Regions from separate parts of the Serratia sp. JSRIV002 genome, predicted to be linked through region 1. Evidence: predicted binding sites of a transcription regulator. Region 1 holds the regulator's gene; each other region holds the start of a gene.

What was found. The regulator sigma-54, encoded in region 1, starts transcription at its own class of promoters, with help from an activator protein. The targets are predictions, from matches to a motif close to GTTGGCACANNTTTCGCTNT.
Region 2: glnA (glutamate--ammonia ligase) is a predicted target of sigma-54. The motif match lies at 8,200-8,219, and genes of this name have one in related genera.
Region 3: glnK (P-II family nitrogen regulator) is a predicted target of sigma-54. The motif match lies at 6,830-6,849, and genes of this name have one in related genera.

What each region holds. Positions count from the first base shown of each region.
Region 1 covers NZ_CP074143.1:5,362,743-5,373,466, reverse strand. Annotated here, with positions in the region: gene KGP26_RS25150 (FAD-binding oxidoreductase) at 1-1,271, shown strand, start outside; gene KGP26_RS25145 (cupin domain-containing protein) at 1,302-1,667, shown strand; gene KGP26_RS25140 (aldehyde dehydrogenase family protein) at 1,688-3,181, shown strand; gene npr (PTS phosphocarrier protein NPr) at 3,222-3,494, opposite strand; gene rapZ (RNase adapter RapZ) at 3,491-4,348, opposite strand; gene ptsN (PTS IIA-like nitrogen regulatory protein PtsN) at 4,478-4,939, opposite strand; gene hpf (ribosome hibernation promoting factor) at 5,158-5,445, opposite strand; gene rpoN (RNA polymerase factor sigma-54) at 5,469-6,905, opposite strand; gene lptB (LPS export ABC transporter ATP-binding protein) at 6,956-7,681, opposite strand; gene lptA (lipopolysaccharide ABC transporter substrate-binding protein LptA) at 7,688-8,227, opposite strand; gene lptC (LPS export ABC transporter periplasmic protein LptC) at 8,196-8,774, opposite strand; gene kdsC (3-deoxy-manno-octulosonate-8-phosphatase KdsC) at 8,771-9,325, opposite strand; gene kdsD (arabinose-5-phosphate isomerase KdsD) at 9,343-10,329, opposite strand; gene KGP26_RS25085 (calcium/sodium antiporter) at 10,345-10,724, opposite strand, start outside.
Region 2 covers NZ_CP074143.1:5,978,355-5,989,078, reverse strand. Annotated here, with positions in the region: gene yihA (ribosome biogenesis GTP-binding protein YihA/YsxC) at 260-907, opposite strand; gene yihI (Der GTPase-activating protein YihI) at 1,653-2,201, shown strand; gene hemN (oxygen-independent coproporphyrinogen III oxidase) at 2,388-3,761, shown strand; gene KGP26_RS28095 (YshB family small membrane protein) at 3,809-3,931, opposite strand; gene glnG (nitrogen regulation protein NR(I)) at 4,048-5,460, opposite strand; gene glnL (nitrogen regulation protein NR(II)) at 5,471-6,520, opposite strand; gene glnA (glutamate--ammonia ligase) at 6,711-8,120, opposite strand; gene typA (ribosome-dependent GTPase TypA) at 8,491-10,314, shown strand; gene yihX (glucose-1-phosphatase) at 10,480-10,724, shown strand, end outside.
Region 3 covers NZ_CP074143.1:1,426,786-1,437,509, reverse strand. Annotated here, with positions in the region: gene KGP26_RS06525 (LysR family transcriptional regulator) at 1-801, opposite strand, end outside; gene KGP26_RS06520 (adenine deaminase) at 939-2,726, shown strand; RNA gene ffs (signal recognition particle sRNA small type) at 2,801-2,897, opposite strand; gene KGP26_RS06510 (MGMT family protein) at 3,107-3,421, shown strand; gene KGP26_RS06505 (YbaY family lipoprotein) at 3,475-3,963, opposite strand; gene tesB (acyl-CoA thioesterase II) at 4,199-5,062, shown strand; gene amtB (ammonium transporter AmtB) at 5,116-6,402, opposite strand; gene glnK (P-II family nitrogen regulator) at 6,440-6,778, opposite strand; gene KGP26_RS06485 (SmdB family multidrug efflux ABC transporter permease/ATP-binding protein) at 7,052-8,830, opposite strand; gene KGP26_RS06480 (SmdA family multidrug ABC transporter permease/ATP-binding protein) at 8,823-10,598, opposite strand; gene KGP26_RS06475 (Lrp/AsnC family transcriptional regulator) at 10,679-10,724, opposite strand, start outside.

The DNA.
Region 1 (10,724 bases):
ACGCGGCGACCAAGAAATACGATCTGCGCTTCCCCACGCTGGAAGAGGATCTGGATGTTGACGTGGTGATCATCGGCGGTGGCTTCTCCGGCATTAACACGGCGCTGGAACTGGCGGAAAAAGGCATCACCAATATCGCTATTCTGGAGGGCCGCCATCTGGGCTACGGCGGAACGGGTCGCAACGGTGGTCAGGTGATGGCCGGGATCGGCCACGATCTGGAGAAGATCAAACGCCACGTTGGTCCGGCAGGGTTAGAAACCATCTTCAAGATCAGCAATCTCGGTGCCGGGATTATCCGCGAGCGGATTAAGAAGTACGCCATCGACGCCGATTTCTGCTTTGGTTATGGCTACCTCGGCAGCAACGCCAGGCAGGAAAAGACCCTGCGTTCCTGGCTCAAAGAATTCAAAGCGGTCTCACCGGATGAAGAGATCGAGCTCTATACCGGCTCCGAAGTGAAGCAGGTGGTGGGGTCTGATGCTTATACCTGTGCGCTGAAACACATGGGGGGTGGCCACGTTCATTCTCTCAACCTGCTATTGGGAGAGGCGCAGGCGCTGAGTGGTTACGGGGTGAAAATCTTCGAAAACAGCAACGTACTGAATGTGGAATACGGCCCGCGTATTACCGTGCGCACCGCCATGGGATCGGTACGCGCCAACAAGATGCTGTGGGCCTGCAACGGCTTCCTCAACGGCATGGATCCCTTTATCTACAAAAAGACCATCAATACCTACGCCTTCCAGTTGGCGACAGAACCGCTGTCTGATGAGCTGATCCGCCAGATCAGTCCGATCCGCGGGGCTTACAGCGATATCCGGCCGGTGATCGACTATTACCGCGTCACTAACGAGAACCGCCTGTTGTTCGGCAGCGCTACCCGGCTGGTCGAATATATTCCTTCAGACCTGAAGGCCTGGAACCGCAACCTGATGCTGAAAGTTTTCCCGTATCTGAAGGACGTGAAGATCGACCTGGCCTGGGGCGGGCCGCTGTGTTGCAGCGCCAACCTGTTCCCGCAGATCGGTACTTTGCCGCAGCACGATAACGTGTTTTACGTGCAGGGCTATTCCGGCTTTGGGGTGACACCGAGCCATATCGTTTGCAAGGTGTTGGCGGAAGGAATGAGTGAGGGATCCGATCGCTATGACCTGATGAGTTCGATCCCGCACGTGGATATTTTTGGCAAAGACAAGCTGCGCCGTGTGATGACCACCGCGGGCAAGGTTTGGCACCAGACTTCCGGCTACTGGAAGGGGCGTCGTTAATTCTGACCACTAATCTAACAGGAAAAAATCATGAAACCATTACTGCTTAAGCAAGCGCTACCAGAACTGCAACAAATTGGCAGCGTCAGCAACCTGGGGGCCACGGTGGTCGCCGGTGAACCCAACGTCGGCGTGGCGATGATTTTTGGCGCGCCAACGGACAACCTCAACTGCGGTATCTTCAGCTGTACCCGTGGCACCTTCGTGATGGAATACCCGTTTGCGGAACATGCCACGGTATGGGAAGGCACGGCAACGCTGACCAATGAGAACACCGGCGAGTCGGTAAAGTATCAGGCCGGAGATTCCTGGTTTGTTGAGAAGGGCACCCCGGTGCGCTGGGAAATCACCTCCGATCGTTTTGTGAAGCACTATCTGGCGATTGTCGAAGGCTAACCCGCAAGGAGGGCGATATGATGACGGATATCACACTGTTGCCACAGGTCACGGCCTTTCTGGACCGCCAGCAGGGCCATTACATTCACGGCCAAGCTGTGGCTGGAGCAGGCGTAGAAAGGTTTGCGGTGGTTAACCCGGCAACCGGGCTGGCCATCGCGCAGGTGAATGAAGGCGGCCAGGCTGAAGTTGACGCGGCGATGCAGGCGGCCTTTGACGCTTTCCACGGTAGCTGGGCACAGGTTTCCCCTTTGGAGCGGGGCAACTGCCTGACGCGCCTGGCCGATCTGCTGCAAACCCATCGTGAGGAACTGGCGCAGCTGGAAAGCCTGTGTTCCGGCAAAACCATTCAGCTGTCTCGCGGGCTGGAAATCGATATGGCCTCGCAGTTCCTGCGCTACTTTGCCGGTTGGTCGAGCAAAATCAGCGGGGAAACGTTGAACGTTTCATTGCCTTCCTTCCAGGGGGAGCAATACAGCGCATTCACCCGGCGTGAGCCGTTGGGCGTGGTGGTCGGCATCATTCCGTGGAACTTCTCGATCATGATCGCCATCTGGAAGCTGGCTGCGGCGCTCACCTGTGGCTGTACGGTAGTGCTCAAGCCGAGTGAGTATACGCCGCTAACCATGCTGCGGGTGGCGGAATTGGCAACGGAGGCGGGCATCCCGGTTGGTGCACTCAACGTGATCAACGGTTCAGGCGCACGCCTTGGCCCTATGCTTATCGCCCATCCGCGCTGTGCCAAAGTGACCTTCACCGGCTCGGTGCCTACCGGGATCGCGGTGGGGAAAGCGGCGATGGAGCAAGGGATTGTGCGTACCACGCTGGAACTGGGGGGTAAGAATGCCGCCGCGTTTCTGGCGGACGTCTCGGTCGACAAGATGGTCGACGGTATTATCGAGGCGGGCTACCTGAACCAAGGTCAAATCTGTGCCGCAGCAGAGCGTTTCTACCTGCCTGCCAGCCATATCGATGAGGTACTGGCAAAGCTGACGCAGCGCTTGGCGGCCATGAAGGTGGGCTCGCCGCTGGATGAGAGTACCGAAGTGGGGCCATTGGCCAACGAGGCGCATTACCGCAAGGTACTGGCGCTGTTTGACAAGGCACGGGCTGATGGCAGCCAGATCGTCTGCGGCGGTCAGGCGTTGGCAGGTCCAGGCTTCTTTGTTGCGCCGACGGCGATCCGCGCTAATGGGCCGCATGATGCGTTAATGCGTGAGGAGACCTTTGGCCCGGTGGGCACTTTCCTGGCCTATGAGGATGAAGAGCAGATGATCGCCATGATCAACGATTCGCCTTATGGCCTGGCCGCCAGCCTGTGGACCAACGATCTCAGCAAGGCGATGCGCATGATCCCGCGGATTGAAGTGGGCACCTTGTGGATCAATATGCACACATTCCTCGATCCGGCGTTGCCATTCGGTGGGGTGAAATCGTCGGGGATGGGCAGAGAGTTCGGCAGCGCGTTTATCGAGCATTATACCGAGTTGAAATCGGTGATGGTCAGATACTGATTGCCGTTGTTTTTTTAGGGGCGGAGGATCTCCGCTCCCGTTAATCTTCGTCGAAGCCTGAATTAAACAGCTCAATCACCGCTGCCAGTGCCTGTTCTTCCTGCGGCCCGGTGGCTTCAATTTCGATCTGGCGGCCCTGGGCGGAATCCAGCATCAGCAGCGCGATCACGCTGCTGGCTTCCGCTTCGGTGCCGCTGTCATTACGCAGCAGCACTTCGGCGTCAAAACTCTGCACCAGCTCAAACAGCTTCATAGCCGGGCGGGCGTGCATGCCCAGCTTGTTCTTGATCTCAACCGTCTGCTTGACCGTCATTGTTGTTTACGCTTTTCCAGTGTGCGGTGACGGGATTGCACGTTCTTGCCGCGTGAACGGAAATAATCCGCCAACTGTTCAGCCACGTACACCGAACGGTGCTTACCGCCGGTACAGCCAATGGCGACGGTCAGATAGCTGCGATTGTTGGTCTCCAGCATCGGCAGCCACTGTTCCAGATAGCTACGAGTCTGGTAGATGAAGTTGTGCACTTCGGTATGGCGATCGAGGAACGAGGCCACGGGCTTATCCAGGCCGGTCATCGGGCGCAGTTTAGGGTCCCAGTGCGGGTTTGGCAGGAAGCGTACGTCAAACACGTAATCGGCATCGATAGGAATGCCGTGCTTGAAGCCGAAGGATTCGAACACCATCGTCAGCTCGCGTTCGCGTTTGCCCAACAGACGGGTACGCAGCATTTCCGCCAACTCGTGCACCGACATTTCCGAGGTATCGATAATCAGATCGGCACGGGAACGCAGTGGCTCAAGCAGATCGCTTTCTTCATCGATCGCGCTTTCCAGCGACAGGTTCTTGGCAGAGAGAGGATGCAGGCGACGGGTGTCGCTGTAGCGGCGGATCAGGGTGTTGCGATCGGCATCAAGGAACAGCAGCTGCGGCGTGAAGCTCTCCGGCAGCTGGGTCATTGCATATTCAAACACTTCCGGCGATTCCGGCATGTTACGGACGTCGATGCTTACCGCAGCGGAGCTATTACGTTCGGCCAGCGTCTGGGCCAGCTGTGGCAACAACACCACGGGCAGGTTATCAACGCAGTAAAAACCCATGTCTTCCAACGCCCGCAAGGCGACGGATTTCCCCGAACCGGAACGGCCGCTGACAATCATCAGCACCATGTGGTAACTCCCCTGGCATCTCAATGGCGCTCATCGCCACCGTTAGGATCTATTATCCGGGCCACGGCCCGGATATATCGTAAGTAAAACAGTAGCGTTTTCATGGCGGAAAGTCACGCCAGCCGCTGGTTACTCGGTGATGATCTGATACAGCTCTTCGTCGCTCAGCGCTGCGCGCAGGCGGCGGCACACGGTTTTGTCGGCCAGTCGTTTGGCAACCAGCGACAGCGTATGCAAGTGAGTTTTACATTGATCGGCCGGTACCAGCAAGGCGAACAGCAGATCGACCGGTTGATTATCAATGGCATCAAAGGCGATAGGTTGCTCAAGGCGGATAAACACGCCAACGGCCCGCAAAGTGTCCTCTTCCAGTTTGCCGTGTGGGATCGCGATACCGTTGCCGATACCGGTACTGCCCATACGTTCCCGGGTGAGTACTGCGTCAAACACCACCTGCGAAGGTAGGTTGAGCTGCTTGGCCGCCAGCTCGCTGATAATTTCCAAAGCCCGTTTCTTGCTGGTGCAGTGTACCGAGCTTCTGGTGCACTCGATGTTTAACACCGAGCTTAATTGCATTATTTCGTTGTTCATCTCATCTTCACTTAAAACCGCGTCCTGTCGCTTTATTGCAAGCCTGCTTTACCATTGGAAAGCAGGCTTGCGCTGATAACCTTCATGAAACGGTTTTTCGCCTGTTTAACCCTGATGGCTTATCGGCGCATACCTATACAGGTGCTGCGCCGAGGGTTGCCGTGTAGCCAATGCGACTACGATGTGGGCCATTACGCATCGCATAACGGCCCAGAATGTCAGTGTTGCTTTAGTTTGTCTTTATGTTTGTTCAATTGACGCGCCAGTTTGTCGATCAGGCAGTCAATTGCGGCATACATATCTTCTTTTTCCGAGGTGGCGTGCAACTCGCCCCCATTCACATGCACCGTTGCTTCCGCAATCTGCTGCACTTTTTCCACACTGAGTACGACATATACCTGGTTAATGCGGTCAAAATACTGCTCGAGTTTGGCAAACTTGGTGTTGACGAACTCACGCATTGGTTCGGTGACTTCGACGTGGTGTCCGGTAATGTTGAGCTGCATAATGTCTTCCTTCTCTATAGAGGTCAAACCAACTGTTTACGCTGGTTGGACGGCGGGATGGACAAAGACTCTCGGTACTTGGCAACGGTGCGCCGCGCCACCATGATCCCCTGATCGGAAAGCATGGTGGTCAGCTTGCTGTCGCTAAGCGGTTTGGCAGGGTTTTCCGCCGCGATCAATTTCTTCACTAACGCCCGGATCGCCGTAGAGGAGGCTTCGCCACCGCTGTCGGTATTCACATGGCTGGAGAAGAAATACTTCAATTCGAAAATACCACGCGGGCTATGCAGGAATTTCTGCGTCGTCACGCGTGAGATTGTCGATTCATGCATTTCCACGGCCTGGGCGATATCCGCCAGCACCATGGGCTTCATAAATTCTGCACCCTGTTCAAAGAACGCCTCCTGCTGTTCGACAATACAGCGGGTCACCTTGAGCAGCGTGTCGTTCCGGCTTTCCAGGCTCTTGATCAGCCACTTCGCTTCCTGCAAATTGCTGCGGATATACTGGCCGTCGGCATCGTTGCGCACCGTGTTGCCCAGTGCCGCATATTGCTGGTTGATTTTCAGCCGTGGGATGCTGTCTGCATTAAGCTCTACCACCCACTTGTCCTGTACCTTGCGCACCAGCACGTCCGGGATCACATACTCGGATTCACCGGTATTGATCGACTGCCCAGGGCGCGGATCGAGCGAGTGGATCAACACCATCGCTTCTTTCAGTGTATCTTCTTTTAAGCGAGTTGTTCGCATCAGGCTGCGAAAGTCGTGGTTGGCCAGCAAATCCAGATGCTCGCTGACGATCAGACGTGCTTCAGCCAGATAGGGCGTGTCTTTGGCATACTGGGAAAGCTGGATCAGCAGGCAGTCACGCAGATCGCGCGCCGCGACGCCGACCGGATCAAAACGCTGTACGCGCTTCAATACCGCTTCGACCTCGTCCATCGTCACGTTATCGTCACCCATACTCTCCAGAATGTCTTCCAGCGGTACGGTGAGATAGCCGGTGTCATCGACGGCGTCGACGATCGAGGTGGCGATGGCGGCATCGGTGTCAGAGAACGGTGTCAGATCCACTTGCCACATCAGGTAGTCCTGCAGCGTTTGCGTGGTTTCGCCCTGATAGACCGGCAGTTCGTCATCGCCATAGTCGGTACCGGTGCCGGACGGGGTGCCCGCGGTATAGATCTCATCCCAGGTGGCATCCAAAGGCAGCTCTTCGGGCATGTCCTTCTGTTCCAGCGCTTCGCGGGTGTCTAGCCCTTCGGTCTCGACGCTTTCTTTGGTGTCGATCTCTTCGTGCTGGTCTTCGGTCTGTTCAAGCAGCGGGTTGCTCTCTAGCGCCAGTTGGATCTCCTGCTGGAGCTCAAGCGTGGACAGCTGCAACAGGCGGATCGCCTGCTGAAGTTGGGGGGTCATGGCCAGTTGCTGGCTGAGCCTGAGTTGCAAACCTTGCTTCATAATCTTCTGCTACTTCCGTTAACGGCGGCCTGTTGGCCTGCCGCTGGAACCTACAGGCGGAACTCTTCGCCCAGATAAACGCGTTTCACCTGCTCATCGGCCAGGATGGCGTCCGGCGTGCCGTGGGCAATCAGCTTGCCCTGGCTGACGATATAGGCACGTTCGCACACGTCCAGCGTCTCGCGCACGTTATGATCGGTGATCAGCACGCCAAGGCCGCTGTCGCGCAGGTGCTCGATGATTTTCTTGATATCGATAACGGAAATCGGGTCAACCCCGGCGAAAGGTTCATCCAGCAGGATAAATTTCGGGTTGGCGGCCAACGCACGGGCAATCTCCACGCGGCGGCGTTCACCACCGGAAAGCGATTGGCCCAGGTTGTCACGCAGGTGGGAGATATGAAACTCTTCCAGCAGCTCGATAGCCCGATCGTTGCGTTGCTCACTGGTGAGATCGTTGCGGATCTCCAGCACCGCCATCAGGTTGTCGTAAACACTCAGGCGGCGGAAGATAGAGGCTTCCTGCGGCAGGTAACCGATACCGCGGCGTGCGCGGGCGTGCAGCGGCAGGATACTGATATCTTCGTCATCGATCACGATGCGCCCGGCGTCGCGCTGAACGATGCCGACCACCATGTAGAAAGTGGTGGTCTTACCGGCACCGTTTGGCCCCAGCAGGCCGACGATCTCGCCAGATTTCACTTTCAGGCTCACGTCTTCAACGACTTTGCGGCCTTTGTAGGCTTTCGCCAGGTTTTCTGCGATGAGTGTTGCCATAAGTAATTAGTTACTCTTCTTTTGACCGTTTTTGTCTTGCAACTGTGATGGCACCAGAACCGTGGTCACGCGTTTGCCTTTATCGCTGAACGCCTGCATCTGCTGCTGTGGCACCAGATAGGTAATACGGTCGCCCTTCACGTTGCTATCGAGCTGTTCCAGATAGGCGTTGCCGGTGAGGGTGATCAGCTGCGGCGCGACGTCGTAACGAACTTTCTGCGCATGGCCTTTCACCGGCTTGCCGTTGTCCTGCATCTGGTAGAAGGTTACCGGATTGCCGAACGCTTCAATATAGGTTTTGTTCTGATCGCCACCCGGGCGCGTGACCACGACCTTATCGGCCTTGATCTCGATGGTGCCCTGCTTGATCACCACGTTGTCGGTAAAGGTGCTGACGTTGCTCTGCATATCCAGCGACTGTTTCAGCGAGTCGATACTTACCGGTTGGTCAGAGTCGGATTTCAACGCCAATGCGGGGGAGCTGGCGGTCAAAACGAGGCTGACGATCAACAGATTACGGAGTTGGCTTTTGGTTCTGAATTTCATAGTTGGTCTTGACCTTATCAATCAGCTCAGCGGTTTTGTTCCGCAGATTACCACGCATTTTCATGCCGTTAGAGGTGAAATTCGTGCCGAACAGGGTGACTTCATCATCGGAAGAAACGTCCTGGGTGACCAGATTAATCTGGGCATTATCGGTTTTAATTTTTTCCAGCTGTGAGGTGGTTGTCAAACTGTTCACCTCTACGTGGCCGTACAGATACAGCATGCGGTTTTTGGTCAGCTTGGCGCGATCGGCGCGTATTGACCAGGTGGCCACGGCATGCTCATCAAACAGCGTCATCACCGGCTGGGTGAACCAGCTTAACTCATCAGCGGTGTAATATTTAACCTCTTCTGCCACCAGCTTATAGCTTAGCTGCCCGGCCGGATTGTATACCACGGTCACGGTATGCTGGCTCTGATAGGTCGGGTCTTGGTTGTTGACCGGTACCGAATTGTCGTCATCGCTGAAATCGGCCATGTTCCAGCCAATCAGCGCCAGCGCGATCACGGTCAGCAAGAGGGTGATCCAAAGTTTGGTTTTACTCATATTGACAGCCCTTTGGCGTCCTCCAGCTTGTTTTGCGCCAGCAGGATCAGGTCGCACAGCTCGCGCACCGCACCACGACCACCGTTGATACGGGTGACATAATGGGCGCGAGGTAACAATAATGGATGCGCATCGGCCACCGCGACGGCCAGACCGACTTCGGCCATGACCGGCCAGTCGATCAGATCGTCGCCGATGTAGGCGATTTCATCTGGCATCAGGGACAGTTTATCCAACAGTTCACGGAAGGCCAAAAGCTTATCGGACTGCCCTTGATACAGATGGGTGATATCCAACGTTTTTGCCCGGTCTTCCAGCAGTTTGGCCGAACGCCCGGTGATGATGGCCACCTCGATACCCGAGGTTTTCAGGCAGCGGATGCCGTAGCCGTCACGGACGTTGAAGGCTTTCAGCTCTTCACCGTTATTGCCCATGTAGATCAGGCCATCTGACAGCACGCCGTCGACATCACAAATCAACAGGCGGATTTTCCCGGCGCGGACCATGACTTCTTCAGCTACCGGCCCGTAACAGGTTTCAACCAGACTCATGCAGTTCGTTCCTTTCATTAAACGACGCCAGCGCGCAGCATGTCATGCATATGTACCACACCCAGCAATTGGTCGCCATCGGCAACCAGCACGGCGGTGATATGGCGTTGCTGCATCAGATTGAGCGCATCGACCGCCAGCAGGTTCGGGCGCACCCGGATACCGCCTAGCGTCATGACGTCGGTGATGTTGGCATTATTCAGATCGATGCCCATATCGAACACCCGGCGTAAGTCACCGTCGGTAAAAATACCGGCGATCTTCATCAGATCGTCGCAGATCACCGTCATGCCCAGGTTTTTACGGGTGATCTCCAGCAGCGCGTCGCGCAGCGAGGCATCGGGGCTGACGTGCGGAATTTCATCGCCGCTGTGCATGATATCACTAACGCGCAGCAGCAGGCGGCGGCCCAAAGCTCCACCTGGGTGGGACAGGGCGAAATCTTCCGGGGTGAAGCCCCGGGCCTTCAGCAGCGCTACGGCTAATGCATCGCCCATGACCAAGGTGGCGGTGGTGCTGGTGGTGGGGGCCAAACCCAGAGGGCAAGCCTCCTGCGGTACCTTGATGCACAGATGTACGTTTGCCGCCTTGCCCATCGAGCTTTCCGGATTGTTGGTCATGCAAATCAGTGGGATCTGCTGGCGTTTCAACACCGGGATCAGCGCCAGAATTTCGTTCGACTCACCGGAGTTGGAAATCGCCAGCACGATGTCCTGTGTCGACACCATGCCCAGATCGCCGTGGCTAGCCTCCGCGGGATGCACGAAGAACGCTGGGGTTCCGGTACTGGCCAGCGTGGCGGCAATTTTGCAGCCGATATGGCCGGATTTTCCCATGCCCATGACCACGACTTTACCGCAGCATCCGGCGATCGCTTCACATGCCCGGGTAAAATCGGCATTGATGTACTGATCGAGCTGGGCCAGGCCATCACGCTCAATCTGAAGCACTTCTTTGCCGGCCTGCTGAAAGTCAAAGCCCGGTTGCAACTGGTTAGATGACATACTCATTCTCAACGGTTAGCCGAACGTACTGAAAGGGTTAAAGAACAGCACTGCAAGATACGCAATAAAGCCACATAATAACAGAGCTCCTGCCAGATGACCGATACGATGTTTGCGGCCAATACACAGGGCAGCAAGCAGGATACCGGCCGCCAGCATGACCCAGTAATCGCGCTGGAAGGCTGCGGGATCGATACTGCCCGGCGATAGCAGGGCAGGGACGCCCAGCACGATCACCGTGTTAAAAATCGTCGAGCCGATGATATTCCCTACCGCCATATCATCTTCGCCTTTTAGTGCTCCGGCGATCGAGGTGGCCAGTTCGGGCAGGCTGGTGCCGATGGCGATGATCGTCAGGCCAACCACCAGTTCACTCAGGCCAAAGTAGTGGGCAA
Region 2 (10,724 bases), 620 kb from region 1:
TTTTTATTGTAAAAACAAAGCAAAAGCATCGATTTTCGTTATCCCCGCCTGCTCTTCTCCTGCCGTTCCTTTGGCTGATTTATCTGCATGTATCTCCTGACAGCGCACTATCTACCATAAGTTTTTATGATGGCTTTTAGTCAAAATTGTAATTAGATAACGAAATGCGGCCTCGTGTAGGGTGATAACGGGCGTAAAAAAGCCGATGTTTTAGCATCGGCTCTGCATGCGGCCCACTACGAAATACCCGCAGCGGTTATCATTCCCCGCCGATATCGTCTTCCGGCAGCACTTCCGGTGGGATCTCGTTAAACCAGGTATTCAACTTCTGGCTCAGTTTATCGACACCGATCTTTTTCGGTGACGAGAAGGCTTCCACCTGAATATCACCCATAAATGGCAGCACGGCCTCACGCACCATATTGAGTTGTGCCTTGCGGGCACCAGAGGCCAGCTTATCGGCCTTGGTCAGCAGGACCAGCACTGGCGTGCCAACGTCGACGGCCCACTGGATCATCTGTTGGTCCAGGTCTTTGAGCGGATGACGAATATCCATCAGCACCACCAGGCCTTTCAGGCAGTTACGCATTTGCAGATATTCACCCAGCGCCCGCTGCCATTTCTTCTTCATCTCTTCCGGCACTTCGGCATAGCCATAGCCTGGCAGGTCGACCAGGCGAATGCCTTCTTCGACCTCGAACAGGTTAATCAGCTGGGTACGCCCCGGCGTTTTACTGGTACGTGCCAGGCCTTTCTGATTGGTCAGGGTATTCAGTGCGCTGGACTTACCGGCGTTGGAACGGCCGGCGAACGCAACTTCAATACCTTCATCCCCCGGTAGGTGGCGAATATCGGGTGCACTGGTGACGAAATGGGTCACATGGTAATTGTAGTTCTTGCTGGTCAAAATTTTCGTCTCCGTGAGGATGGCTATCTGGTGGGCGATTATAACTGCATCAGCGCTAAAAGGGTGTGTTTCTCGGTTATTAAGCGTTTTAACCACTGAGCCCTTGTGGCAAAAGGTCGACCGCCGTGTGAGACATTGACCATTCGAATTGGGGGTAATGTCGCTTTATTCGAAAGCTGTAAATATTTTATTTGTTATAAAACAGGGCATTGTAATTTCGTTAAGTAAAAGATCGTCGTAAGCCACCTGTAGGTATCTTGAGCACATCCCATAAAAGCGTAAAGTAGGTTGCAAGGCAGGAGGCCAAGGAAACAGGAACATCCAGGAAGGGTGAAAAATCTCAGGGAATACACAGGCAGTGTAATGAGTACCAGGATGATGTCAGATGGAATTGAAACTATTGGTGCCGGAGCGCACGAATAGTACACGGATGATGAAGTGACTGCAATTGGGACGCCCGCGGGAAGCGCACTCAGGAAGAGTGGAAGCGAACGGATCGCAGCACGGATGATTTTTTCTTTCAGGATGAAAGACGTAGTAGCAGGGAGCGCGGTTATCGCAGATGGAAAAACCGGGATGTTGAGTGTGCGCATGGAGCGCGGAGCAGGAATATCCTTCGAGTGAAGGTGCGAAATAGGCGGCAGGTTTTAACCTGCCGCCTTTTTTCTTTGTCTGCTTTCTGCTAGATTCCGCCGCAACCGTATAGCAATTCTATACTGGATCTACATACCTAAGAGTAAAAGCCATGAACCAGCCATCAAAAGCACCTCGCGGCCCACGCAGCAGCGCGGCGACGTCAAAAAGTAAAAAGAAAAGTCGTGTGGAGCTCGATCAGGAAGCGCGCGAGCGCAAGCGCCTGAAAAAGCGCCGTGGCCTGGCTTCCGGTTCACGTACCCAGGTTGAGTCTGCCAACCAGAAAAATAAAACTGGCGCGCAACCCAAAGATCCTCGTCTCGGCAGTAAAGTGCCGGTTGCGCTGGTGGTCGACGCTAAAGTGAAGGCGACCAAGCCACAGCCAAAACCGAAGGCAGAAAAACCGCGCCTCACGCCAGAAGAAGAACTGACCAAGCTGGAAAACGATGAACGTCTGGATGCCTTGCTGGATCGCCTGGATGAAGGCGCCACGCTGAGCGCGGAAGATCAGGCGTACGTTGATCAAACCCTGGATCGTATTGATGCGCTGATGGAACAGCTGGGCATCGAACTGGGTGATGAAGACGACGAAGAGCAGGAAGAGAAGCAGGAAGATATTCTGAAACTGCTGAAAGGCGGTAACCCGAAAGACGTATTTTAAGCGGTTATGTGGCTGATCCCGGCAATAGCCCTACTGTTGACATGTTATCTACTGTGGTTATTCGGTAAACTGTGGCGGCTGTCGAAGCGCAAAACGCGTTTTCGCAGCGCTTCCGCGGCCAGACAGCGTAGACAACTGCCCATTTCCCGGCCCGGTAGGAAAAAATATCGGAAGGAGTGAGCAAGCATGTCAGAACAGACCATTGTCTGGGATTTGGCCCTGATCCAAAAATATAACTATTCAGGCCCGCGTTATACTTCATACCCCACGGCGCTGGAGTTTAACCAGGGCTATGACGAAGCTGCGTTCCAACGCGCGGCTACGCGCTACCCTGAGCGCCCGCTGTCGCTGTATGTCCATATTCCCTTCTGTCATAAGCTCTGCTATTTCTGCGGCTGCAATAAGCTGGTCACACGCCAGACTCACAAGGCCGATGAATACCTGGCCGTGTTGGAGCGGGAAATCATCGCTCGTGCCCCTCTGTTTGCCGGCCGCAAGGTCAGCCAACTGCATTGGGGCGGCGGTACGCCAACCTATCTGGATAAGCAGCAAATCAGTCGGCTGGTCGCCATGCTACGCCAGCACTTTGATTTCCAGCCAGCAATGGAGATGTCGATCGAAGTTGACCCGCGTGAAATCGAGCTGGACGTGCTGGACCACCTGCGTGCCGAAGGCTTCAACCGCCTCAGCATGGGAGTGCAGGACTTCAATAAAGAAGTGCAGCGTCTGGTTAACCGCGAGCAGGATGAAGAGTTCATTTTTGCCCTGATCGCCCGGGCTAAAGCGCTTGGCTTCAACTCGACCAATATCGATCTGATTTACGGCCTGCCGAAGCAGACGCCAGAGAGTTTTGCCTTCACCCTGCAACGGGTGGCGGAGCTGAACCCGGATCGCCTGAGCGTATTTAACTACGCCCATATGCCGAACCTGTTTGCTGCCCAACGTAAAATCAAGGACGCCGATCTACCTAGCGCCCAGCAGAAACTCGATATTCTGCAGCAAACCATCGCTTCGCTAACGGAGTCGGGCTATCAGTTTATCGGTATGGACCATTTTGCCCGGCCGAACGATGAGCTGGCCATTGCCCAGCGCGAAGGCAAACTGCACCGCAATTTCCAGGGTTATACCACCCAAGGGGACAGCGATCTGCTGGGCCTGGGGGTTTCTGCCATCAGCATGCTGGGTGACAGCTACGCGCAGAACCAGAAAGAGCTGAAGGTGTATTACGCTAACGTGGAAGAGCAGGGGAACGCCTTGTGGCGTGGCCTGGCGATGACGGAAGATGACTGCCTGCGTCGTGATGTGATCAAGACGCTAATCTGTAATTTCCAACTGGCCTATCAACCGATTGAGCAGCAATACGGCATTGCGTTTGCGGATTACTTTGCCGCCGATCTGGAATTACTGGCGCCGTTCGAACGTGACGGGCTGGTGGAGCGCGATGAGCATGGCATTCGCGTCACGCCTCGTGGGCGCTTGCTGATCCGTAATATTTGCATGTGCTTCGATATCTACCTGCGTAAACAGGCCCGCGCCCAACAGTTTTCCCGGGTTATCTGACGCCAACACCAAGGTGGATGTGTAGGGGCGCAGCGTGCTGCGCCCTGTTAACTGAAGAAATTGATCAGTGCGGCGCACAACACCGTGGCAACGGCCGCCTGCGGTGAATGGCTGACGGCAGAGCCGACGTCTGCGCCTTGGGTAAGAAAGACGATGAGTGTATCCAGCATCAAAAGCCTCCTGAGTTTGCGTTTCGATCATACTGCTGTCGCATATCCGGTAAAAGCCTTAAATCGCTGGTTTTTTGTGCGCTGGATTGTATTTTTAATCATCTAGCGCCCCTCTCTTACTCCATCCCTAATTCTTTCAGCTTACGCGTTAAGGTATTCCGGCCCCATCCCAACAGGCGGGCAGCTTCCTGCTTGTGCCCCTGGGTATGCCGTAGCGCGGTGGTGAGCAAAGTGCGCTCCATTTCCGGCTGAGCTTCGGACAACAGGTTTTGATGACCGGAACGTAACGCGCGGTCGGCCCACTGTGCCAACAACGTGGCCCAACTGTCCGGTAAGCCGTGGCTACTGGCTTGCGGCGCGGCGGTTTCAAACAGCTCTGAGGGCAGATCCTGGATCAGCACTTCTTGCCCGGCGGCCATCACGGTCAGCCAGCGGCAGGTGTTTTCCAACTGGCGTACGTTGCCTGGCCACGGCAGGCGAGTGAGGGCGGTTTCGGTTTCCGGATGCAGGTTCTTCGCCTCCACACCCAACTCTTTCGCAGCCACCTGAAGGAAATAGCGCGCCAGGCGCGGAATATCCTCACGGCGTTCACGCAGCGGCGGCAGATGTACGCGGATCACGTTCAGGCGGTGGAACAGATCTTCACGAAATTTGCCCTCCTGAACGCGCAACTCCAGGTTCTGGTGCGTGGCGGCAATGATACGCACGTCTACCTTTACCGGCGCATAGCCACCCACGCGATAGAACTGACCATCCGCCAATACGCGCAGCAAGCGGGTTTGCACATCCAGCGGCATATCCCCGATTTCATCCAGGAACAGCGTACCACCGTCGGCCTGTTCAAAACGGCCCTGACGGATCTGATTGGCGCCGGTAAACGCCCCTTTCTCATGGCCGAACAGTTCAGATTCGATCAGGTCTTTGGGGATCGCGGCCATGTTCAGGGCGATAAACGGAGATTTGACGCGTGGGCTGTGGCGATGCAACGCATGGGCGACCAGCTCTTTCCCAGTTCCCGACTCCCCGTTGATCAGCACGCTGATGGAGGAACGTGACAGGCGGCCGATAATGCGGAACACATCCTGCATTGCCGGGGCCTCACCAATAATATCGGCGACAGGATCGTTGGCAGGCTGGCTGCGAGCGGGTTGCTGCTGCTCTTGATAGTGGCTGATGGCACGTTCTACCAGAGCAACGGCCTCATCAATATCAAAGGGTTTTGGCAGGTAATCGAATGCCCCTTGTTGATAGGCGCTAACCGCCGCGTCCAGATCCGAATGTGCCGTCATTATGATGACCGGGAGCATCGGGTGACGCTGTTTGATCTGCTTGAGCAGCGCCAGGCCATCCATACCCGGCATGCGGATATCTGATAGCAGCACGTCGGGAGTTTGCGTGGCCAATGCTTCCAACACGGCATTGCCGCTGTCGAAGGTGACGCTGTTCACCCCGGCTCCGGTGAGCGCACGCTCTAGCACCCAGCGGATGGAGCTATCGTCATCGACGATCCAGACTATCCCTCGTTGCATAGCACAAACCTCACTGGCGAATAGGCAGGAAAACCGAGAATTCGGTGTGACCTGGCCAACTGTTAAATTCAATTTTTCCGCAATGCTGATCGATTAGATTACGGGCGATGGATAACCCCAGGCCGGTACCGCCTTCGCGGCCGCTGACCATTGGGTAGAACAGAGTGTCTTGCAACTGGGCCGGTACGCCCGGGCCGTCATCCTCAACATCGATCCGTGCCGCCAGCCGGTAGCGGGTGCCGTGCAGGGTGATCTGAAACGCGGTACGCGTGCGCAGCGTGATGGTGCCACCGGTTTCGCTCAGCGCCTGCAGCGCGTTGCGGGTGATATTGAGCAACACCTGCTCGATTTGATCGGGATCGTGCGCCAGCTCAGGCAGACTAGGGTCGTAATCACGCACCAGCGTGACGTTATCGGGTTTCTCCAACGACACCAATTGGAAGACTCGCTCCGCGACCTGATGGATACTCTGAGTAATATGTTGGCCGGGGCGCTGTGGCCCTAGCAGGCGATCTACCAGATTACGCAGCCGATCGGCCTGTTCGATGATCACCTTGGTGTATTCCGTCAGCGAAGGGTCTGGCAAAGCTTTGGCCAGCAACTGCGCGGCACCCCGCAAACCGCCGAGCGGATTTTTGATTTCATGCGCCAGGCCGCGCACCAGATCGCGAGCCGCAACCTGTTGGGCGTGCTGTAACTGCTCCTGGCTGAGGCGACGCTGATTGTCCATTGGGGCCAGCTCAAGCAGAATAAAGCCATCTGGCAGCGCCTGAGCGGTCAGGGAGAGGATATGGGCGCGGCTGTCGACCACCAGGGTCACTTCGTTATCGGTAAAGCCCTGGCCAGCATGCAGGCTCTCACGCATCAGATCGATATTCAGCGAAAAATAGCCAAGTAAATCGGGCAGCGGTGTACCGAAAAGTTTACGAGAACTCTGTGCCAGCAGCTGTTGTGCCGCCGGGTTGGCGTAGTGGATCGCCAGTGTGTCATCCAACAGCAAAATGCTGTTGATGAGAGAATTGAGGATCTGCCCAGCATCGGGCAGCTTGCCGGTTGCCATACAGCAGTCTCCTGCACCTTTTTAGTGCATCCATCCTACTCCATCCGCAACCATCACGGTATGAAATAGTTTTGCAGAATATACGGTGGAGAAAAAAGCCCATCCGAAGATGGGCTAAAAGTTTCCACGGCAACAAAAAAACGGCTACTAATACTTAGGACGCGCCATCCGTAGACAGCGCGGGTATGACTTAAACGCTGTAATACAGTTCGAACTCAACTGGGTGTGGCGTCATGCGCACGCGATCCATCTCTTCTTTACGCAGTTCGATGTAGGCATCGATCGCGTCGTCGGTGAATACGCCACCGCGGGTCAGGAATTCACGGTCTTCGTTCAGTGCGGCCATTGCTTCATCCAGTGAGCCAGCCACTTTTGGAATTTCAGCTTCTTCTTCCGGCGGCAGGTCATACAGGTTTTTATCCATGGCATCGCCAGGGTGGATCTTGTTGATCACGCCGTCCAGGCCAGCCATCAGCAGTGCAGCGAAGCACAGGTATGGGTTAGCCGCTGGGTCCGGGAAACGAGCTTCGATACGGCGCGCTTTCGGGCTGGCAACCACTGGGATACGGATAGACGCAGAGCGGTTACGGGCAGAGTAAGCCAGCATAACCGGCGCTTCGTAACCTGGGACCAGACGCTTGTAGGAGTTGGTGGTCGGGTTGGCCAGGGCGTTGATCGCTTTAGCGTGTTTGATGATGCCGCCAATGTAGAACAGCGCCATTTCAGACAGGCCGCCGTACTTGTCGCCAGCGAACAGGTTGGTACCGTTCTTGGACAGTGACATGTGGCAGTGCATACCTGAGCCGTTATCGCCGAACATCGGTTTTGGCATGAAGGTCGCGGTTTTGCCAAATGCGTGAGCCACGTTGTGAACCACGTATTTGTAGATTTGGATTTCGTCGGCTTTCTTGGTCATGGTATTGAAGCGGGTAGCCACTTCGTTCTGACCTGCGGTTGCCACTTCGTGGTGGTGAGCTTCAACCACCAGGCCCATTTCTTCCATGGTCAGACACATGGTAGAACGGATGTCCTGTGAAGAGTCGACCGGTGGCACTGGGAAGTAACCGCCTTTGACCGCTGGACGGTGGCCTTTGTTGCCGCCTTCGAGTTTGGTGCTGGAGTTCCAGGCACCTTCGATATCATCAATAGCAACCATAGAACCACGGATGCTGCTACCGAAACGAATGTCGTCAAACAGGAAGAACTCTGGTTCTGGCCCGAACAGCACGGTATCGGCGATGCCGGAAGAGCGCAGGAAGTCTTCAGCACGCTTGGAGATTGAGCGTGGGTCACGATCGTAGCCCTGCATGGTGCCTGGCTCGAGGATGTCACAACGAATGATCAGGGTAGATTCTTCGAAGAACGGATCCAGAACCGCCGTGCTGGCGTCTGGCATCAGGACCATGTCAGATTCGTTGATGCCCTTCCAACCACCGATTGAGGAGCCGTCAAACATTTTACCTTCTTCGAAGAAGTCGGCATTTACCTGATGAGCAGGGATGGTAACGTGTTGCTCTTTACCCTTGGTGTCAGTGAAACGCAGGTCTACGAATTTCACTTCATGCTCATTCAGCATCGTCAAAACGTGTTCAGCGGACATACTTAACTCTCCCGGATTTATCGTTGTCATCGTCGTGGAACGAATCTGTGTAACTGGCCTGTTTTGCCTTGTGTAGACTAAAGCGAAAACTGTGCCAACTTTTAAAAAGCGAAAAAATCGCCGGTTTGTGCGGGTTTTGCTCATTGCCAGTATGCACCATTAGCGATGCAATGCACTATGGTGGTGCAAATAACCTGGGGTAGGGCACTATAATGGTGCAAAACATCATCGATTGCTGCTTTTTGCACCGTGAAAGGGATCACAAACTAGCCTGTACACAGTTGTTTATAAGAGAGTGTTGTGATCTTGTTTAGTACCTCGCTTAATACGTGTACAATAGCGCGCTATTTCTAATGCCTGAGGCAAAGCTGTGATCGAAAATTTGCGTAACATCGCCATTATTGCCCACGTTGACCATGGTAAGACCACCCTGGTTGACAAGTTGCTGCAACAATCCGGTACTTTCGGAGAGCGTTCAGAAGCGACAGAACGCGTAATGGACTCCAACGATTTGGAGAAAGAGCGTGGGATTACCATCCTCGCAAAAAACACCGCCATTAATTGGAAAGACTACCGCATCAACATCGTAGACACCCCAGGACACGCCGACTTCGGCGGCGAGGTAGAGCGCGTGATGTCAATGGTCGACTCGGTGCTGCTGGTTGTGGATGCAATGGATGGCCCAATGCCGCAAACCCGTTTCGTGACCAAGAAAGCGTTTGCTAATGGTCTGAAACCGATCGTGGTAATCAACAAGGTTGACCGCCCTGGCGCGCGTCCTGACTGGGTTGTGGATCAGGTCTTCGACCTGTTCGTTAACCTGGACGCTACCGACGAACAGCTCGACTTCCCAATCATCTATGCATCCGCATTGATGGGTATCGCTGGTCTTGACCATAACGATATGGCCGAAGACATGACTCCGCTGTACCAGGCGATTGTCGATCACGTCTCTGCGCCGCAGGTTGAGCTGGAAGCACCTTTCCAGATGCAGATCTCGCAGCTGGACTACAACAACTACGTGGGCGTTATCGGCATCGGCCGTATCAAGCGTGGTAAAGTGAAGCCTAACCAGCAGATCACCCTGATCGACAGCGAAGGCAAAACCCGTAACGGTAAAATCGGTAAAGTGCTGACCCATATGGGTCTGGAACGTATCGAAGCCACCGTTGCCGAAGCGGGCGACATCGTTGCCATCACCGGCCTGGGCGAGCTGAACATCTCTGACACCATTTGTGATGTGAACGCGGTTGAAGCGTTGCCAGCACTGTCGGTTGATGAACCTACCGTAAGCATGTTCTTTAACGTCAATACCTCACCGTTCTGTGGTAAAGAAGGCAAGTTCGTGACTTCACGCCAAATCCTTGAGCGTCTGAACAAGGAACTGGTACACAACGTGGCGTTGCGCGTTGAAGAAACCGAAGATGCTGACGCATTCCGTGTTTCAGGCCGTGGTGAGCTTCACCTGTCGGTTCTGATCGAAAACATGCGTCGTGAAGGTTTTGAACTGGCGGTTTCCCGTCCGAAAGTTATCTTCCGTGAAATCGATGGCCGCAAGCAAGAGCCGTTCGAGAACGTGACGCTGGATATCGAAGAACAGCACCAGGGTTCTGTGATGCAGGCGATGGGTGAGCGTAAAGCTGACCTGAAAAACATGGATCCAGATGGCAAGGGCCGTGTGCGTCTTGACTACGTGATCCCAAGCCGTGGCCTGATCGGCTTCCGTAACGAATTCATGACCATGACTTCTGGTACCGGTCTGCTGTACTCCACCTTCAGCCACTACGACGATGTGCGTCCGGGCGAAGTGGGCCAGCGTCAGAACGGCGTGCTGATCTCTAACGGCCAGGGCAAAGCGGTAGCGTTCGCTCTGTACGGTCTGCAAGATCGCGGCAAGCTGTTCCTGGGCCACGGTGCTGAAGTGTATGAAGGCCAGATCATCGGTATCCACTCACGTTCTAACGACCTGACCGTGAACTGCCTGACCGGTAAGAAACTGACCAACATGCGCGCATCGGGTACCGATGAAGCGACTACCCTGGTTCCGGCCATCAAAATGTCTCTGGAGCAAGCTCTGGAATTCATCGATGATGACGAACTGGTAGAAGTGACGCCAATCTCGATCCGTATCCGTAAGCGTCACCTGACGGAAAACGATCGTAAGCGTGCCAACCGCGGTCCTAAAGAAGCTTAATTCGCCGATTTAATCCGCAATACTTAGGGCGTGTCACAGCGCCCTGAGTTTTTTCCTCTGTCTTTCCCCCTTTCTGCGGCGCGCCATGCGCTTTTCACACTGCTCCCTGTTCAGCCTTAACTTTTCCCGTTACAGTGAAATCTCACTGGCCCATGGGAGAGGACTATGCTGTATATCTTTGATTTAGGTAATGTGATTGTCGATATCGATTTCAAACGTGTACTGGGCGTGTGGAGCAACCTGAGCGGCACACCGCTGGCGACGTTGTCCGAACGTTTTAGCATGGGTGAGGTATTCCAACAGCACGAGCGCGGCGAGATTAGCGACGAAGACTTTGCGGCCAAGCTCTGTGAAGAGATGGGGATAGCGCTCAGCTTCGAGCAGTTTGCCACCGGCTGGCAGGCGGTATT
Region 3 (10,724 bases), 2.1 Mb from region 1:
AATAACGGTTAATTCTTCATCGTTTAAATGCGTCGTATAAAGCTGCGGCAAAATAGCCACCGCTAATTGTGACCGCACCAAACCATACAGCGTTTCCAGAAAATCGACCTGATAACGCGCCGTTAAGTTCAGACGATGGCTTTCCGCCAGTGCCGATACCAATCGACTGCTATTCCCTTTCGAAAATACCGCAATATCTCTGTTTGCCAATTGCCGCCAGGGCAGATGATATGGATCCGCCAAGGGATCGTCCCGGCGCATCACCGCCACAAACGGATCTTCCTGCAACGGATAAATCTCAAGCCGATCTGGCACCGAGCTGTCCAAAGCCCCTATGCCGAAATCTATCTGCCCATTTTCCAACTGTAGCAGCAGGGAATCATTGGTTTGATCGTGGAATTCTACGCGTAACCGCGGGAAATGTTGCGCCAGCAATCGCGGTACCGCAGGAAACAGCAGGTTGCTCACCGAAGGCACCAGACCGATACGTAACGTGCCATCCCCTCCGGCCAACATGACGCGCTGCATATCATCAAAGGTAGCGTGAGCCACATTCAGCAGCCGTTGCGCATGCGGCAGGATCGCCGTGCCTAGTTCCGTCAGGGTCACTGCAGAGGCCGTTCGATTGACTAACTTCCCGCCAAGCACGGTTTCGACTTGCCGCAGCGCACTGCTTAACGCGGGCTGGCTGATCGCCAGACGGCTGGCGGTATCAGTGAAATGTCGTAGCTGCGCCAGGGTTACAAAGTACTGAATTTGCTTGAGGGAAAGCGCGGGTAACCGTCGCCATGGCTCGGACATAGGCCTAACCTGCCAGGAAAAGAGGTAAACGTTTGCCACAGCATAAACGTTTCTTATCACACAATAAATTAAATCATCTGTGCAAAGCTTACGCCCCCGCCTACAGTAACTCCCTTACTCTTATTCCGGGGATTATCATGACCACCTTTTCTGTCAGTAACGGTGAACGCCAACGTGCCGTACAGGCTGCGCTGGGGAATACGCCGTTTGATCTCTTGCTGAGCAATGCCAACCTGATCGACATGGTCACCGGGGAAATCCGCCTGGTTGATATTGGCATTGTCGGCCCGCTAATCGCCAGCGTTCATCCTTGTGGTTCCTTGCCAACGGCACATCGGACGCAAGACCTGGCGGGAGCCTACCTTAGCCCTGGTCTGATTGATACCCATGTGCACGTTGAGAGCTCGCACCTACTGCCAGAACGCTATGCCGAGATCGTCGTCGCACAGGGCACCACCACCATCTTCTGGGACCCGCATGAATTGGCGAACGTGCTTGGCGTTGCGGGAGTGCGCTACGCGGTGGATGCCAGCCGCAACCTGCCTCTGCGGGTGATCTGCGCGGCGCCCTCCAGCGTGCCTTCGACACCTGGGCTGGAAATGTCAGGTGCCGACTTTGGCGGCAACGAGATGGATACCATGTTAGCCTGGCCCGAAGTGGGCGGCGTGGCGGAAGTGATGGATATGCACGGCGTGCTGCACGGCAGCGAACGAATGCAGGAGATCCTCAACGCCGGGCTTAACAGCGGCAAATTGATTGAAGGCCACGCGCGCGGTTTGAGCGGTCCGCAGTTGCAAGCCTATCTGGCCGCAGGCGTAACCTCCGATCATGAACTGACCTCTGCTGCCGATGCTCTGGAGAAACTACGCTCTGGGCTGACGCTGGAGATCCGAGGTTCTCATCCTTATCTGTTGCCTGAAATTGTTGCGGCATTAAAATCGCTGCCGCATTTCTCCTCTCAAATCACTCTCTGCACTGATGATGTACCACCCGATATGCTGCTGGAGAAAGGCGGCGTTATCGCCCTGCTCAATCTGCTGATTGAACACGGATTACCGGCTACCGATGCACTACGGATGGCTACGCTCAATGCCGCCATTCGCTTGCAGCGAAACGATCTTGGCCTGATTGCCGCAGGAAGGATCGCCGATCTGGTCGTCTTTGACTCCCTGGAATACCTCCAGGCCAGCCGGGTTTACGTTGCTGGTCAGTGTCTGGCAGAGCAGGGCAAAATGCTGGCTCCAGTACAAGCTACTCCAGGCGTATCCGCACCACGTGACACGCTCCATCTGCCACCATTGACCGCAGATGATTTCATCATGCGGGTTGCGTCCATTCGTCACGGACAGGCTACGTTGCGCCATATCAAAGGGGCGCGTTTCACCCAGTGGAATGAAACCACGGTAGAAGTCCGCGACGGCAAGGTACAGCTCCCGCCGGGATTCAGTCTGATTTGGGTACAGCATCGCCACGCCCGACACCCAGCCAAGCCTCAGTTGGCATTGCTGGAAGGTTGGGGCGAACTACGGGGGGCGATTGCCACCAGCTACTCTCATGATTCGCATAACCTGGTGGTGCTTGGCCGCGATCCTAATGACATGGCGCTGGCCGCTAACGCGCTGATCGCTACTGGCGGCGGCATGGCTCTCAGCCAGAACGGTGAAATATTGGCGCAGGTGGCCATGCCGATCGCCGGTATGCTTTCCGATCTTCCCGCCGCACAGCTGGCGCAGCAGTTTAAAAACCTGCGCGATCTGAGTGCCAAGGTTGCAGACTGGGAACCACCCTACCGGGTGTTCAAAGCGATTGAGGGCACCTGCCTGGCATGCAATGCCGGACCGCACCTGACGGATTTGGGCCTGACCGACGGCACAACACGCCAGATCGTTGATCCGCTGGTTGCCTGCTGGGAAACCCCGGCATAAACATCATATAGGTAAGGCATCGGCGGCTTGTCGGTGCTTTTATTGGGGGGGAGAAAGCTAGAAATTGGTGGAGGCCCTGCCAGCTACATCCCGGCACACACGTCACTCGCTACGGCTGCTTCCTTCCGGATCTGACCGAGTTCACCAGTTAGTGTTGCGGGAGAACCAACAGGGCCCCCATTGACGGCTTCTTGAATTGCGAAGCGGTGGGCATTATCGGTGATGGCCAGGCAAATAGCAAGCCAACCGGGAGCAACCGCTGTTTTCTTACCCATCTCCCCCTATCGCGCACTCGTTTGGATTGGTTACCAAGCAGCAATGTTGCTAAATTGTCAGGAGCGAAATATTCGCCGCCCAACTCATCACGCAGGAAGAGAGCCATGCAACCAGAAGACGCAACCTTCAGCCAGCGCGTATTTCATATCCTGGCCGCCATTCCTCCTGGCAAGGTCACCACCTACGGCGAAGTTGCACGGCTGGCAGGCTCACCCCGGGCGGCACGCCAGGTTGGCGGCGTATTACGGCGTTTACCAGAGGGCAGCACCCTACCCTGGCACCGGGTCATTAACCGCCACGGGCAGATCTCACAGCAGGGTGAAGATTTTCAGCGCCAACGGCAGGCGTTACTGGCAGAGGGAATTATTTTCGGCCCGCAGAGCACGGTTGATTTTGAACTGTATGGCTGGCACGGGTAAAAACACAGCCTTTGGCCAGGGGCGCAAAGGCTGAAAGATGCAGGCATTACTGCTTACGGAGCTGGGGTCGGAGTGACCTGAACCGGAACGTTTTGTACCGGTACCAGCAGCAGATCGGCCTGGGTCCCATTGCGGTTAATCACTTCCTGGATCGTGTCGGTGATAAACATCAACTGGCCATTCACCGTAATCGCCGCGCTCAGGATGATACGCGCATTAGGCTGAATGTCCGCAGGGTTATACGGTAGCGTAAAGCGGAACGGACTCTGCATACCCTCGGTACGTATCGCCTGCTGCGAAATCACTCGTGAAGGGGCATCAGCAAGTGATGCATCGGACAGGGTCACGGTCAGTACCGCATCCGGTGGCAGCGCGATACGCTGACGAATATTAACTGAGCCCTTGACCACCGGGCCTTGGATCTGCGTTTGCGAGGCCGCAGCGTTAGCCGTCTGCGTTGGCACATCCGCATTCTTGTGGGCACAGCCTGCCAGTGTGATCGTCAATGCAGCTGCTCCCCCTACCATTTGCCAGAGTTTCATGGGTCGGCCTCCTTTATTATTAGTTACATGTTAGTGGCTTAAACCACCACACTGATTAAACCTAGCACAAAATACTAACAACTGCCTATCGGACTAGACCTAAATAGCCCGAAGGGCTCATGACGCATGCCTCTGGCTGCAACAGCTTCCTTCGCCGAAATAACGCAATATATTGACGTCCTGCCATCATATTCAGCACACTGCGCAACATGATAACTAAAAGGATCGCCACTTTATGAGCCAGGCACTGCACAACCTCCTCGAACTGCTGGATTTGGAAAAAATTGAAGAAGGTTTATTTCGTGGCCAAAGCGAAGATCTGGGGTTACGCCAGGTCTTTGGCGGTCAGGTGGTCGGCCAGGCGCTGTATGCTGCCAAGCAAACCGTTCCTGCGGAGCGTATCGTTCACTCCTTCCACAGCTATTTCCTGCGCCCTGGGGATAGCAGCAAACCGATTGTTTATGACGTAGAAACCCTGCGCGACGGCAATAGTTTCAGCGCGCGGCGCGTTAGCGCCATTCAAAATGGCAAACCCATTTTCTATATGACGGCCTCTTTCCAAAGCCCCGAGCAGGGTTTTGAGCACCAAAACACCATGCCGGATGTTCCACCGCCGGAAGGATTGATGTCGGAGTCAGAAATTGCACAAAAGCTGTCGCATATGCTGCCGGAAAAGGTGCGCGACAAATTCATTGGCCCGAAGCCGATCGAAATGCGCCCGGTGAAATTCCACAACCCGTTGAAGGGCAGCGTGGAAGAGCCTTATCGCCATGTCTGGTTCCGCGCCAATGGCACCATGCCGGACGACCTGCGGATCCATCAGTATCTGCTTGGCTACGCCTCTGACTTCCACTTCCTGCTGACGGCGCTACAGCCGCATGGTGTCGGTTTCCTCGAGCCGGGAATGCAGGTGGCGACCATTGACCATTCAATGTGGTTCCACCGTCCGTTCCGCATGGACGATTGGCTGTTGTATGCGGTAGAGAGCACCTCAGCCTCAGGTGCCCGTGGCTTTGTGCGCGGCCAGTTCTACACCCGCGACGGTGTGCTGGTAGCCACGACAGTGCAAGAAGGCGTGATCCGCAAGCGCGATATTTAAATGAAAAAGGGGCGATGTTTCCATCGCCCCCTCAGGGTTTAATTCAACGTATTTTACTGGTTGTAAGCATTCTCGCCGTGGCTGTTCACATCCAGGCCTTCGCGTTCCTGCTCTTCCGGTACGCGCAGCCCCACCACGGCCCCGGCGACCTTAAAGGCGATAAACGCGGCCACGCTTGACCACACCAGCGTCACAACAACGCTCATCAACTGGACCCATACCTGATGCCCCATGGTAACGCCATCGGCATAGCCCGTTCCGCCCAGTGATGAGGCGGTAAAGACACCGGTCAACAGACAGCCAACGATACCGCAAACCCCGTGCACACCAAACACATCGCAGGTATCGTCTACTTTCAGCCATTTCTTCAGCGTAACCACGCCCCACAGACCAGCAATACCACCTACCAGGCCGATAATCAGCGCACCGCCTACACCCACGGTACCTGCCGCTGGCGTAATCGCAACCAGACCAGCGATACAGCCCGAGCAGGCTCCCAGCAGAGAAGGTTTGCCCCGTACGACCCACTCGGCAAAGGTCCAGGAGAGGATTGCACCGGCAGTGGCTATTACCGTATTGAGGAACGCCAGCGCTGCAATACCGTTGGCCGCACTGGCTGAACCGGCGTTGAAGCCAAACCAGCCGATATACAGGATCGAGGCTCCGGTAAATACCATCGGCAGGTTGTGTGGCTTGAAGGCCTCTTTACCATAGCCGGCACGTTTACCCAACAGATAGGCCCCCACCAGACCAGCGCTCGCGGCGTTGATATGCACCACGGTACCGCCCGCAAAATCCAACGCGCCGTCGGTTGCCAGGAAACCACCGCCCCAAACCATGTGCGCGATTGGCAGGTAGGAAATCGTGAACCAGATAGCGGCAAAAATAACCACCGCAGAGAAGCGGATGCGTTCGGCAAAGCCGCCCACCACCAACGCCACGGTGATACAGGCAAAGGAGCACTGAAACGCCACGTGGATCATCTGGCTAAAGGTGCCAGTCAGGCTATCTATCCCGATCCCTTTGAGCATCACCGTCTGGAAACCACCGAAGAACGCGTTACCTTCGCTGAACGCTAAGCTGTAGCCGTAAATGACCCACAGCACACACACCAGGGCAAAGGTGACGGTCACCTGAGTCAACATTGAGAGGACGTTCTTCGAGCGCAGCAGGCCGCCGTAAAACAGCGCCACTCCCGGTAAAGTCATAAACAGCACCAGCGCGGTGCAAATCATCATAAAGGCGTTGTCCGCCTTGTCTGCCACCGCCGGAGCGGCCAGAGCCAAAGAAGGAACCAGGGTTACCAAACTCAGGCCCAACGTGGATAACAGTCTTTTCATTATCAATCCATCCCCATTCAGTTGACTGAGCCTGCGATCACAGAGCCGCTTCGTCGGTTTCGCCGGTACGAATTCGAATCACACGTTGCAATTCAGCAACGAAAATTTTGCCGTCACCGATCTTGCCGGTGTAAGCCGCCTTGCTAATCACATCAACCACTTCATCCAGTTGGTCATCGGCAATAGCGATATCAATTTTGACCTTAGGTAAGAAATTGACGCTGTACTCCGCCCCGCGATAGAGCTCGGCATGACCCTTCTGGCGGCCAAAGCCTTTGACTTCGGTTACGGTCAGCCCCTGAATACCTACAGAGGATAAGGCTTCACGCACGTCCTCTAACTTGAATGGTTTGATCACCACGGTAACCAGCTTCATATTGCCTCTCCACGATTAAGCCCAAAAACTTACCCCCGGTACGAGTCATATAAAGCAAAGGCTGTGCCACAAATTATTTTTTATTTAAATTCAATTGATTATATAGGAACACCCACAACCAGAGGCCAGCACTGGACGAAAGCAGAGATCGCAGCCGGAAGATTGCGCACTTTTTTGGTGCATTACGCGTTGGGAAAGTGCAGTAGGAGGGAGTTGAAAAGCGCTATTGCCTGTTGGTGGTGCGGGCTCCTGGAGCGGAGCCCTTGCTTAAGATTATGCGGGCTGAGTTTCGTCGCGCGTCGTGGCTGCCAACTCTTCACCCACCAGTTGTAGCTGATACATTTGGTAGTAGCGACCCCGCTGTGCCAACAACTGCTGATGGTTCCCCTGCTCCACGGCATGACCGCGATGCAGTACCAGAATAGAGTCGGCATCCACAATGGTTGAAAGGCGGTGGGCGATCACCACCAGCGTCGTCTGCTCGCGGATCAGCCGTAGGGCGCGTTGGATCGCCTGCTCGGTGCCGGAATCTATATTGGCGGTCGCTTCATCCAGGATCAGGATCTGCGGTGCCTGGACCAACACACGCGCCAAGGCCAACAACTGCTTCTGTCCTACGGACAGATTATTCCCCTGCTCCCCCAGGCGCGTATGGATGCCCTGTGGGAAGCTATGCACCAGTTCACCCAGTTGCACCGTTTCCAGCGCCTGCCAGACCGCCTCTTCACCGATAGAGCGACCAAGCGTGACGTTCGCCAGCACCGATTCCGCCATTACCACCGGATCTTGCTGCACCATGGCAATGCCTTGGCGCAGGGTACGATGTGAAAGGCTGGACAACGGGCGGCCATCCAGACGAATTTCCCCTTCGCTCAGCGGGTAATAGCCCATCAACAGGTTAGCCAGGGTGCTCTTTCCGCTGCCGGTATGCCCCACCAGGGCAACAAAACCCCGTGACGGCACCTGCAACGAGATATGTTGCAGCACTTTTTTGTCGCTGCGGTAGGCAAAACTCAGGTCGCTGATATCAATACGGCCGCTCGCCAACGGGCGATCGTCACTGCCATAGCTCTGCTGGCTGCGATCCATCAGCTCGAAAATACGCTCACCGGCCACCACGGCCTGCTGCAAAATCGATTGCTGGGCGGTCAGCTCAATCAACGGTTCGTTCAAACGGCCAAGATAGTTGATGAAGGCATACAGCACCCCCACGCCAATCGCGCCTTCACCGCTGAAGCCAAACAGCATCAACAGGCCACATAGCACCAAGGCAGAGAACAGGCTAAGCAGTGGCCGTAACAGAAAACCATCCAGGCGCAGCGTCTGCATCCGGGCGGTGTAATGCGAGCGGCTGGCCGCACTCATGCGCTCGCCAAAACGGATCTGCTGACGGAACTGCTGGATCACCCCCATGCCGCTGATCACTTCGTTGAAGCCATCGTTGATATCCGCCAGGTAGCTACGCATCCGCCGCACGATCGGCGTGCTGTAATATTGATAGATCCCCATCACCACCATCACCGCCGGGAAAATGCAGATCGCCACCAGCGCCATGCGCCAGTCCAGGCTGAACATCGCCACCAGCATCGCCCCGATCAGCGCCGCACTTTTCAGTACCGTGGACACCACCATCACATACAGATCTTTGATCACTTCGGTATCGTTGGTCACCCGCGAGATCAATTGCCCAACAGGCTGGGTATCAAAGGCGCTCAGCGGTTGGCGCAGGGCTGCATCCATCACATCGGTGCGTAACCGTTGTACCACCCCGACCGCCACCCGATTAAACAGGATGGCCTGGAAATAGTGCAACGCCGCAGCAAGCAGTTCCAGCAGGATATAAGCCACCGCCAGGGAGCTGACGATCATCAGCGGCAGCTGTCCTTTGGCAACGTAGTTATCAATAAAGTAGCCGATCAGAATTGGCCCAGCGACTTCCGCAGCCGCCGCTACCCACAACATCAATACCGCCAATCCCAGGGGTTTACGATAAGGCGAGCCATAAGCCAGCAAACGTTTCAGCGTTGGCCACATAGTTTGTATCTTACTCATCGGCCAAAACCTCCTCGGAGCTATCAGGAGCCTCATCCAACGCCGCTTCCAATTGCTGATAACGATACATGTCGCGATACCAGCCAGGCTCACTAGCCAATTTCCCATGCTGCCCGCGCTGTACCACCGAGCCGTGTTGCATTACCAGGATTTCGCTGGCTTCCGTCAGGGCCGAAAGGCGGTGCGCGCTGATGATCACCGTGCGGTTTTGCCCCCAACTGCGCAGGTTATGCAGGATCTGGTGTTCGGTGCGCCCATCCACCGCCGAGAGGGCATCGTCGAGGATTAGAATTTCCGCCTCCAGCAGTAGCGCCCGCGCGATGGAAATACGTTGTTTCTGGCCACCAGAAAGCATCACGCCTCGCTCACCCACCTCGGTCTCGTAACCCTGGGGCAAACGCAGAATATCTTCATGCACGCTGGCCAGGCGCGCTGCCTGTTCAATCTGTTCCTGAGTGGCCGCCGGGTTGCCCAAGGCGATATTATTGGCCACGCTATCGGAGAACAGGAACGGCGTCTGGCTAACGACCGACAGGCGTGAACGCCATTCGTCGAGCTTGATCTGGGTAAGTGGCAAGCCGTGATAGCTGATATGGCCGTCATCAATATCAAACTGACGCTGGATCAACGAAAGCAACGTCGATTTACCCGAACCGGTAGGCCCACACAATCCCAACATTTGCCCCGGCTGCAGCTGTAACGCCACGTCATGCAGCGCGGGTTTGTTGGTTTGCGGATAATGGAAAGCGTTGATTTCCACACTCAGGTTGCCGCGCCCGGCGGGCAGATCGAGTTCACCATCCTTCACGGCCGGTGCCTCTTCCAGCAGGCTGCGGATACGGCTATAGGCGGCACTGCCGCGCTCGACGATGTTGAACATCCAGGCTAGCGCCAGCATTGGCCAAATCATCAGGCCGAGGTACATGACAAAGCTGGTCAGTTGCCCCAGCGTGAGGGAACCGTTAACCACCATCCAGCTACCGCCGCCGATCGCCAGCAGGTTAGCCGCACCGATAGCGATGTAAATCGTCGGATCAAAGCGCGCATCAATTCGCGCCACGTGCATATTCTTCGCGCCGGTTTGCGCTGCCACTTCGGCAAACTGGTTGGACTGATGATCCTCCAGGCCAAAAGCCTTGATCATACGGATGCTGGTCATGCTCTCCTGTGCCTGATCGTTAAGGCTGGAGAACGCGGCCTGCGCCGACTTGAAACGCTGGTGCAGCTGATCGCCATAGTATTTGATGACGATCGCCATGATCGGCATCGGGATCAGGGAAAGCAGGGTCAATTGCCAGCTGATCTGGGTGCTCATCACGATCAGCACCGCCAGCCCCATCACCAAAGAGTCCACCAGCGTCAGCACGCCTTCACCGGCCGCAAACACTACGCGGTCAACGTCATTGGTCGCTCTGGCCATCAGATCGCCGGTACGGTGGCGCAGATAGAAGGCCGGGTTCTGACGACTGAGTTGACGATAGAAGTTTTCCCGCAGTTCGACGGCCAGTTGGTAGGAAGCCCCAAACAGCAGCACTCGCCACACGTAGCGCAGCAGATAAACCACAATGGCGGTACCAATCATCAACCCCAGCCAGGCCATCAGTACCTTGTTGGACATCTGATCCTTGGTGACACCATCAACAATGATGCCAACCAGCTTAGGCGGCAGCAGTTGCAGGATGGCAATGGCAATCAGTAGCACCACGGCCCCGAGGTAGCGGCGCCACTCGCGGCGGAAATACCAGCCGATTTGAGCAAAGAGTCTCACGCAGTTTTATTCCAGACAGTATCCGACAAATTCCCGGCTGCAGCCCTGCAACCTTAACATTCAACAGTAGAGTGACGATTTCACTCTGGCACGGGTAGCGCCGTGGTGTATTTGATTTTTTCCATC